3 regions of the Amycolatopsis sp. FDAARGOS 1241 genome follow, and region 2 is predicted to be linked to each of the others. Evidence: riboswitches for the same ligand, from Rfam matches in the RefSeq annotation. Region 2 holds a riboswitch; each other region holds the start of a gene.
The links. Region 2 has a riboswitch for S-adenosylmethionine ahead of thrC (threonine synthase). Riboswitches for the same ligand answer to the same signal wherever they lie in the genome.
Positions count from the first base shown of each region.

Region 1: it holds a riboswitch for S-adenosylmethionine, as region 2 does, so the genes downstream of both, I6J71_RS02900 (methionine ABC transporter ATP-binding protein) here and thrC (threonine synthase) in region 2, are expected to answer to the same signal.
Region 3: it holds a riboswitch for S-adenosylmethionine, as region 2 does, so the genes downstream of both, I6J71_RS13770 (aminotransferase class V-fold PLP-dependent enzyme) here and thrC (threonine synthase) in region 2, are expected to answer to the same signal.

Region 1 is NZ_CP069526.1:589,029-592,293, forward strand. It holds gene rsmA (16S rRNA (adenine(1518)-N(6)/adenine(1519)-N(6))-dimethyltransferase RsmA) at 1-244, shown strand, start outside; gene I6J71_RS02895 (TetR/AcrR family transcriptional regulator) at 235-819, opposite strand; SAM riboswitch class I at 1,192-1,283, shown strand; gene I6J71_RS02900 (methionine ABC transporter ATP-binding protein) at 1,495-2,499, shown strand; gene I6J71_RS02905 (4-(cytidine 5'-diphospho)-2-C-methyl-D-erythritol kinase) at 2,672-3,265, shown strand, end outside.
Region 2 is NZ_CP069526.1:2,242,789-2,246,053, forward strand. It holds gene I6J71_RS11080 (ComEC/Rec2 family competence protein) at 1-656, shown strand, start outside; gene thrC (threonine synthase) at 689-1,954, opposite strand; SAM riboswitch class I at 1,968-2,101, opposite strand; gene holA (DNA polymerase III subunit delta) at 2,280-3,251, shown strand.
Region 3 is NZ_CP069526.1:2,775,996-2,779,260, reverse strand. It holds gene lspA (signal peptidase II) at 1-415, opposite strand, end outside; gene I6J71_RS13770 (aminotransferase class V-fold PLP-dependent enzyme) at 507-1,850, opposite strand; SAM riboswitch class IV at 1,890-2,004, opposite strand; gene I6J71_RS13765 (phosphoenolpyruvate hydrolase family protein) at 2,084-2,905, opposite strand; gene I6J71_RS13760 (Tm-1-like ATP-binding domain-containing protein) at 2,907-3,265, opposite strand, start outside.

The DNA of each region.
Region 1 (3,265 bases), 1.7 Mb from region 2:
CGACTCGTCACTGGTGGCCTTCGAACGCGGCCCGGCCGTTTCGGACATCGACCGCCAGCGCCTCTTCGACGTCGTCGACGCGGCGTTCTCGCAGCGCCGCAAAACGCTCCGGGCGGCGCTCGCCGGCTGGGCGGGATCCGCCGACCGCGCCGGGAAACTCCTCGCGGCCGCGGGGATCGACCCGAAGACGCGGGGTGAGCAGCTGGCCGTCCAGGACTTCGCGAGGATCGCCGCTCAAGCCTGAAACAGGCGGTCGAGGTGGTAGTCCAGCGTGACGAGGACCTCGTCCGGCGTGAACCGGCCGTGGAGCACGTCGAGGCCGAGGCCGGTGAGGCCGGCGACCAGCAGGTTCGCCTCCAGCCGGGGCTGCGTGCCCGGCGGGAGCACGGCGCGGCGCAGCAGGCTGGTGACGAGGTCTTCGATCGGCGTCTCGTCGTGGACGAAGGCCTGCGCGAGCTGTGGGTCGCTGTGGGTGCGGCTGAAATAGGCGCGGTGGACGCGCAGGGAGAGTTCGCGTTCGGCGTCCAGCGGCAGCAGCTCGGTGAGCAGGGTCCGCACCACTCCGCGCACGCTCTGGTCCAGCTGCGCCGCGATGCGGGCCTGCGCCCGGCGCTCGCCGCGTTCGTGGAGGTAGCGCAGGGCGAGCACGAGCAGGTTGTGCTTCGTCTCGAAGTAGTACTGCACGAGCCGCAGGGACACCCCCGCCTCGGCCGCGACCTCGCGCATGCTGACCGCCTCCAGCCCCAGGTCCGCGGCGATGCGCCAAACCGCCGACGCGATCTCGCGCCGGCGCTGCTCGTGGTCGGTCCGGCGCGGCATGGTGGTACAAGTGTATCCGATACGGTTGTATCACAGAGTCGTGTGACGGACGCCTGCCGGCGCCCCGCCAGCAGGACGGTTGTCCGGTTGGGAAGACGAGGTGTCTCGTGATGGCGAACTACTTCGCCGGGCCGTCAGCCGACGCAGCGTCGTCCGGCAGTGGGAGATAGTCGGCCAAAAGCCCTCTGGGCCAAGAAAATCGTGCGTCCACAGTGGAGATGGGCGTCGGTGTTCTCGCTCGGAAGCAATTCGGGGACGGAGCGATCCCCGCCCACGATGTGGCGGCGCGTGTCCCGGTATCCGGGCACCACCACTCGTGTGATCTGCACCAACGCGCTTGCGTTCACCCAATGGGATCGGCTTTACTCAGAACGTCCATCCCGAGCGACTGAGAGACCTGGCTCGACGAAGTCGCAGCAACCACCCTCCGGCAGGGCAGGTGCTACAGCCAGGACCGATGGAGGCTGTTACCGATGAAGAGGGTTGCCCGCCCGCTCCTGTTGACCCGGCGGCGTGTCGTTGACGAAGGTCGCCGCACGGTATGTGCGTGTCGACGCTCCATGGCGAACATCTGATCTTCTTCCGCCTTTTCGCACACCGTCCGAAAAGGACGGTTATTCGGTGACGTCCGGCGCGCCCGGGAACGGTGCTGCGCCCACTGCCAGGAGCATCTTCGTGATCACTGTCGAAAACGTGTCCAAATCCTTCGCCACCAATGGAAATCCGGTTCCCGCGCTGCGTGACGTGAGCGTCGACGTGCAGGCCGGTTCCCTCTTCGGCGTGGTCGGCCCGGCCGGCTCCGGCAAGTCGACCCTCGCCCGCTGCATCGCGCTGCAGGAGCGCCCCGACCGCGGCGTCGTTCGGCTCGACGGCCTCAACACCGCCGCTCTCGACGGCCGCCGGCTGCGTGAGGTCCGCCGCCAGCTGGGTGTCGTCGGCACCAAGCCGGAGCTGCTCGCCGAGCGCACCGTCGCCGGCAACATCGCGACGCCGCTGGAGCAGCTCGGCGTCGACGGCCCGCAACGCAAGAGCCGTGTCGGCTCCCTGCTCGACCTCGTCGGCCTCACGGCGCGCGCCGCGCAGAAGCCGGGCGACCTGACGGCCGGCCAGCTCCGGCGCGTCGCCGTCGCCAAGGCGCTCGCCGCCGGCCCGGCCGTGCTGCTCGCCGACGACCCGACCTCGGGCATCGCTCCGGAGGAGGCCGGTGCCGTGCTCGCCGTGCTCGACCGGGCGCGCGCGGAGCTGGGTACCACGGTGCTCGTCACCACTCCCGACGCCAGTGTCGTGCGCCGCGTCTGCGACGACGTCGCGGTGCTCGACCACGGGGCCGTCCTCGAGCGCGGGCACGTGCTGGACCTGATCGCCGAGCCCGGCAGCTGGATCGCCGACGCCGTGCTGCCGGCGATCGAGACGTCCCGAGCGCAGGCCGCGAAGTACGACCGCTCCGCCGACGTGATCCTCATCGGCTTCGCGTCCGTCGGCGCCCTGCTGCCCGAGGCGGCCGGCCGCTTCGACGTGGAGGTCGCCACGATCGGGGGCGGGATCACCCGCATCGGCGACACGCCGATCGCGCGGTTCCGCATCGGCCTGCGCGGCGAGCGCTCCGACGCCGCCCTGGGGTGGATCGCCGACCGCGGCGCGCACGTGGCCCAGCCGGTGCGCGCGGCCGTCGCCGCCTGACGCAAGTACGGGAAGGGCCCCTCGGACACGTGCCGAGGGGCCCATCCGCGTCGCCCCGGACCCGCGTCCGGTACTTCGGGGTCCCGTGTCCGATTCTTCGGGACAGCTGTCCTGAAAACGCCTGTTTTCTCCTGGTGGGGAGCCCGCTGCCCAGGCCACGTAGGCTGGACAGGTGCTCGCCGTCGTACCACCACCAGTCACCGTCCGGGTCCCGGCCAAGGTCAACCTGCACCTGGCCATCGGTGACCTGCGCGAGGACGGTTACCACGACTTGGTCACCGTCTTCCAGGCGCTTTCGCTCACGGACGAGGTGACCGTCGCCGCCACAGAAGAACCGGGGCTCGAGGTGTACGGCGAGGGGGAGGGCTCGGTGCCCGCCGACGCCACCAACCTCGCTTGGCGCGCGGCCCAAGAGCTCTCGTCCTACGCCGGCCGCCAGGAGGGCACCGACCCGAAGGTGCGGATCGTGCTGCGCAAGGGCATCCCGGTCGCCGGCGGCATGGCGGGCGGCAGCGCCGACGCGGCCGCGACGCTCGTGGGGCTGGCCTCGCTGTGGAAGCTCGACGTGACGCGCGACGAGCTCGCCGCCATCGCCGGCAAGCTCGGCAGCGACGTCCCCTTCGCCCTCTACGGCGGCACCGCGCTCGGCACCGGCCGCGGCGAGCAGCTCGTGCCCGTGCTGTCGCGGCACACGTTCCACTGGGTGCTCGCGTTCGACACCGAAGGCCTGTCGACGCCGAAGGTGTTCGGTGAGCTCGACCGGCTG
Region 2 (3,265 bases):
ACCGGGTGCCGTTGCTGGTGCTCAGTCACCTGCACGCCGACCACATCGGCGGGCTGTCGTCGGTGTTCGAGGGCCGGGCGGTGGGGGCGATCGCCGTCGGGCCCGGGCGGGCGCCGGCGTGGGCGTGGCAGCAGGTGTCGGAGGAGGCGCGGACGCGGCACGTGCCGTTGCTGGAGCTGAGCGAAGGGCAGCAGCTCGAGTGGCCGGGGCTGTCGCTGGATGTGCTCGGGCCGCGGTACGTCACCGCGCGCTCGGCCGCCGAGCAGGACGGCACGGCGATCAACAACAGTTCCGTGGTGCTGCGGGCGACCACGTCCGCGGGGAGGGTGCTGCTGACGGGAGACGTGGAGCTGGCCGCGCAGGCCGATCTGCTGGCCGAGGGGGTGGATCTGCACGCCGACGTGCTGAAAGTGCCCCACCACGGCTCGCGCTATTCGCTGCCGCAGTTCCTCGCGGCCGTGGGGGCGCGGGCGGCGATGATCAGCGTGGGCGCGGGCAACGGCTACGGGCACCCGGCGAAGTCCACAGTGGACGTGCTGGGAACGTTGGGCGTACTGGTCACGCGGACCGATGTGGACGGTGACACGGCCGTGCTGCCGAGTGACGGCGGGCCGGTCGTGGCCCGCCGGGGTGAGCCCCGTGGGCCGCCCCGGTAGCGGAGCGGCCCACGGGCCCGGTGGTCAGCGGCTCAGTAGCCCAGCGCCTTGCTGACGGCTTCGGCCGAGGGCGGCACCGTCGCCTTGGGGCCGATGCGGCCTTCGACGGCGTCGAGCGTCTTGAGGCCGTCGCCGGTGATGAGCAGGACCGTTTCGGCGTCGGGGTCGAGCTTGCCGGTCTCCACGAGCTTCTTCGCGGTCGCGACGGTGACGCCGCCGGCGGTCTCGGTGAAGATGCCCTCGGTGCGCGCGAGCAACCGGATGCCCTCCACGACCTCTTCGTCGCTCACGTCTTCGATCGCGCCACCGGTGCGGTTGACCACGTCGAGCACGTAGGGGCCGTCGGCGGGGTTGCCGATGGCGAGCGAGCGGGCGATCGTGTCGGGCTTCACAGGCTGGACCACGTCGTGGCCGGCGCGGAAAGCGGCCGAGACGGGGGAGCAGCCGGTGGCCTGCGCGCCGAACACCTTGTAGGGGCTGGCTTCCACGAGACCGAGCTGGCCGAGCTCGCGGAAACCCTTGTCCACCTTGGTCAGCTGCGAGCCCGAGGCGATCGGGACCACGATCTGCTCCGGCAGACGCCAGCCGAGCTGCTCGGCGACCTCGTAGCCGAGTGTCTTGGAACCTTCGGAGTAGTACGGGCGGACGTTCACGTTCACGAACGCCCACTTCGGGTGCTCCCCGGCCAGCTCGGTGGCGAGGCGGTTGACGTCGTCGTAGTTGCCGTCGACGGCGACCAGATCGCCGTCGTACACCGCGGTGGTGAGGATCTTGGCGCGCTCGAGCGACTTGGGGATCAGCACGACCGACCGCCAGCCGGCGCGGGCCGCGGCGGCGGCCGTCGCGTTGGCCAGGTTGCCGGTCGAGGGACAGGCGAGCACCTCGAAGCCGAACTCGCGGGCCGCGGCCAGCGCGACGGCGACCACGCGGTCCTTGAAGGAGTGCGTGGGGTTGCCGGTGTCGTCCTTGACCCACACGGTCTTCAGGCCGAGGGCCTTGGCGAGCCGGTCGGCCTTGACCAGGCGGGTGCCGCCGGGTTCGGTGTTGGGGATCTGTTCGACGGTCGAGGGGACGGGAAGAAGCTTCTTGTAGCGCCAGATGTTCTTGGGGCCGGCCTCGATGTCCTCGCGGCGCACGCGGCCGAAGTCGTACGCGACCTCGAGCGGCGAGAAGTCCTCGGCGGACACGAACTCCGGGGCGAGCGGCTGCCGGTGGCCCTCTTCCTTCGACACCAGTTCGACAGCAGGACCGAGATCCAGGGTCTTCTTGGTGGAGGACGTTCCGAGGGTTGCGGTCATCGCGAGGTTCCTTTCCTCATCTGTCCCGCCGAAGCGGGCCGGAATTGGCACCGTGGTCGTCAGCTATCCCGCAAGTTCGGGAAGACAGGCTGTACGCCGGTTGCCGGGGCTTCTTCGGGCCGTTCCCTCTGCCCCTCTGGATGAGCGGTCTTCTGTTGTCGGCGCGCCGCTGTGCTTTTGTGGACCGTGGCTTTTGTGGACCGTGCTTTCCGCGGACCGTGCGCTGCCTCGGGTACACCGTACGACATGGCGATCACCTGATGCCACGGTGGCGGCGCACATCACCGGAGCAGGCGCGTCGGCGAACGGGTGAGAAGATGGCGGGGTGACCACCGCACCCGCGCCGCTGCACCTCGTCCTCGGCGAGGAAGAACTGCTCATCGAGCGGGCTGTCCGCGCCACGCTGGACGCCGCGCGGGCGAGTGACCCGACGGCCGAGATGACCCGCAACCGGGTGTCCGAACTCACAGCTCCCCTGCTTGCCGAACTGGTGAGTCCGTCACTGTTCAGCGAGGGGCGGGTGATCGTGCTCGACTCGGCGCAGGACATTTCGCAGGAGCTGGCCGACGCGGTGCTGGCGTACCTCGCGTCACCCGCCGACGGGGTCGTGCTCGTGGTCGTGCACAGCGGTGGCGGCCGCAGCAAGGCGGCCAAGGCCTTGCCCGCGGCGCTGAAAAAGGCCGGTGCCGAGATCACCGAGTGCCCGAAGCTCACGAAGCCCGCCGAGCGCGAGTCGTTCGTGCGCAACGAGGTGCGCCGCGCCGGCGGCAAGATCGACCCGGGGGGCGTCATGGCGCTCCTCGACTCCGTCGGCTCGGACCTGCGCGAGCTGTCCTCGGCGGCGACGCAGCTCGTCGCGGACACCGGGGGTGTGGTCGATGAGCAGGCGGTGCGCCGCTACCACACCGGCCGTGCCGACGTGACCGGCTTCGCGGTCGCCGAGAAGGCCGTCGCGGGTGACCGCGCGGCGGCCCTGGAGTCGCTGCGCTGGGCCATGCAGCTGGGCGTCCCGCATGTCCTCGTCGCCGACGCCCTCGCCGACGCGGTGCGCACGATCGCCCGCGTCTCCGCCGCCGGCCGTGGCAACCCGAATCAGATGGCCGGTGAGCTGGGCATGCCGCCGTGGAAGATCCGCAAGGCCCAGGGCCAGGCCCGCGGCTGGGGCCAGGACGGCCTCACCGCGGCGATGCAGGTGGTGGCCCGCCTGAACGCCGAGGTCAAGGGCGTCGCGGCCGACGCGGACTACGCACTGGAACGCGCGGTCGTCGAGGTCGTCACCGCCAAGGGTGAACGCTGACGGCCGCTTGAGGC
Region 3 (3,265 bases), 530 kb from region 2:
CGATCGCCCAGCCGACGGACCGCAGCCGGCGGGAAAGCCACACGATGGCGACCACCACGGCCGCCGCGATCAGCGCGAGCACCCATGTCATGCCGGTGGCCATGGAGAACGCGGCGCCGGCGTTGCGGATCACCTGCAGGTAGATGAGGCCGCCGAGGATGCGCACCGGCTCCTTGCCCTCGAGATTGGCCGCCACGAGGTTCTTCGACACGAGGTCGATCACCCAGATCACGACCGCGACCGCGAACACCAGCCCGACCCGGCGCTTCGGCAGCAGCGGCGCCGACTCGCCCGCCTGCTCGAGCGGGGTTTCGGCCGGGGTCGCGTCACCGGCCGCCGCCGGTTCGGGTGCTTCGGCGGGCTGGGTGGCGGCCTCGGACAGGCCGGGTTCGGACGAGGAGGGCTCGGTGCTCACGGCTCCATTGTCCACGTCCCGGCGACCGGCACTCTCCCCGACGCCCGTTCACGCACTCCACGAGTGCCGGGGCGTGCCGACCAGTGCGGACTCAGGCGCAGAAGGGCGGCAGCTCGCGCGGGTCGCCGACCGGCGCCCACCGGCCGTCGACCTTGGCGTACTCCCAGCGCGGGCCGCGCGCGACGAGCTGGCGCAGCGCCAGCACGAGCCGGTCGACGTGCTCCTCGGTGCTGCCGAGGCCGAGGCTCACGCGCACCGCCTGCTGCCCTTCGCGCCCGGTCGTGCCGATGAGGCGCTTGGTGGCGACGTGGGCGCAGAACGCGCCGTCGCGCACGCCGATGCCGTACTCGGCCGAGAGCACCGCGGCGAGCCAGCCGGGTTCGAAGCCATCGACGACGAAGCTCACCGTGCCCACGCGGTCCACCGGGGCGTCGAACAGGCGCAGCTCGGCACAGCCGGGGATGCCGGCCAGGCCCTTGAGCAGCCGCTCCAGCAGCGCCGCCTCGTGCTCACCCACCGCGGCCCAGTTCGCCGCCAGCTGCTCGCACGCGACGCCGAGCGCGTACACCCCGACGGTGTTGGGCGAGCCGGCCTCGTGCCGCTCCGCGCCGGTGTTCCACACGACGGCGTCTTCGGTCACGAGCTTCGTCGCACCGCCGCCGGCCAGGTACGGCTCCGCCGCGCGCAGCCAGTCGCCGCGGCCGATCAGCGCGCCGGCTCCGAAGGGTGCGTACAACTTGTGGCCCGAGAGCGCCACGTAGTCCACGTCGAGCTCCCGCAGGGAAACACGGCGGTGCGGGGCGAGCTGCGCGGCGTCCAGCGCCACCCGGGCACCGTGCTTCCGGGCCACGGCGGCGATCTCGGCCACCGGCAGCAGCTCACCGGTCACGTTGGACGCTCCGGCCACGACCACGAGCCGCGGGCCCTCCGGGCACGCCGCGAGCGCTTCGTCCACAACGGACACCGCGGCGAGGCGCGTGCGCGGCAGGCTCACGCGGTGCACGTTCGGACCGCGCCACGGCAACAGCGCGGCGTGGTGCTCGGTGTCGAAGACGACGACGGAAGTCTTGCGCGGCAACGACCGCGCCAGCAGGTTGAAGGAATCCGTGGTGTTGCGGGTGAACACCACTGTGTCGGTGCCGCGGGCGTCGACGAACCGGCTCAGGATGTCGCGCGTGCGCTCGTAAAGCCGCGTCGAGACCTGCGAAGCGAACCCCGCGCCGCGGTGCACGCTGGCGTACCACGGCAGGAACTCGTCGACGGCCGTGCGCACCGCGTCGAGACACGGCGCGCTCGCCGCGTGGTCGAGGTTGGCGTACCCGATCTCGTCCCCGGTCACCAGCGGCACCCGCAGCGCGGCACCGGCGACCGCGGGGATCCCTTGCGCACCAACGGTTTCGGTGGATTCAGCGGTGCGATCGAGGGCGAGAGTCATGACGGTGCCTCCTCGGCGTTCCGGGGACCCCCGGCGAGGGGCCCGCGCTTGCCCGTCGCGCTGCGCGACCGGCCTGGTCCTCACCCGGGGCACCCCACCGCGGTAGGAGGGTTGCCGGCCAGCTAGCCGGGGCTTGACGCTGGCACTCATGACCTGACTCAGAAGGTAACCGAACGAAGCGGCGGGACGCCAGAGGTGTCCGGTGAGCTGAGACGGCGCTCACACGGAGACGATCACCGCCGCACCGCGCGGAAGGCCTCCGTCTGCTCGCGGATCGCGCGCTCCGTCGGGAGCCGTTCGATCGAGGAAGCGCCGAAGAAGCCGACCACCCCGTCGGTGTGGTCGAGCACGTACTGGGCGTCCGCGGGTTCGGCGATCGGGCCGCCGTGGCACAGCACGAGCACGTCGGGATTCACCCGCTTGGCGGCGTCGTGCATCTCCTGCACGCGGGCGGCGGCCTCGTCGAGCGACACGGCGGTGCGCGCGCCGATCGTGCCGCTCGTGGTCAGCCCGAGGTGCGGCACGAGCACGTCCGCGCCCGCGCGGGTCATGTCCTCGGCCTGCCCCGGGTCGAACACGTAGGGCGCGGTCAGCAAGTCGCGTTCGCGGGCGAGCGCGACGAGGTCGACTTCCAGGCCGTACCCCATGCCGGTCTCCTCGAGGTTCTGCCGGAAGACGCCGTCGATCAGGCCCACCGTAGGGAAGTTCTGCACCCCGGCGAACCCCAGGCGCTTCAGCTCGTGGAGGAACGGGCCCATGAGCCGGAACGGATCGGTGCCGTTGACACCGGCCAGCACCGGCGTGTCCCGCACGACGGGGAGCACCTCGCGCGCCATGTCGACCACGATGCCGTTGGCGTCGCCGTAGGCCAGCAGCCCCGCGAGTGAACCGCGCCCGGCCATGCGGTAGCGCCCGGAGTTGTAGATGATCAGCAGATCGATGCCGCCGGCCTCGGCCGCCTTGGCGGACAGGCCGGTGCCCGCGCCGCCACCGATCACCGGTCGTCCTCCGGCCACCGCGGCGGTGAGCCGGGCCAGCGCCTCCGCGCGGTCCACGTCAGGACTTCCTCTCGCCGATGAGCCGGTGCAGCTCGCGCGCTGCGGCCGCCCCGAACCCGGGGTCGTTGATGGCCTCTTCGCGCCGCTGCACGGAAACCGCGGACCCGGCGAGCTCTTCGGTCAGGCCGGTGAACAGCGCGGCGTCGGCGGCCGGGTCGTGGAACGGCCCGCCGGGAACGTCCACTGCGGACACTCCGCCGAGAGGCAGGAGCACCGACACCGGTCCGCGAGCGGCCCGGAGTTTGCGCCCGAGCAGCGTGCCCAGCTGCGCGGTCTCCTCGGGCGTCGTGCGCATGAGCGTGACAGTCGGGTTGTGCACCAACAGGTTCCGCTCAGCGAACCGCTCCGGGACGGTGT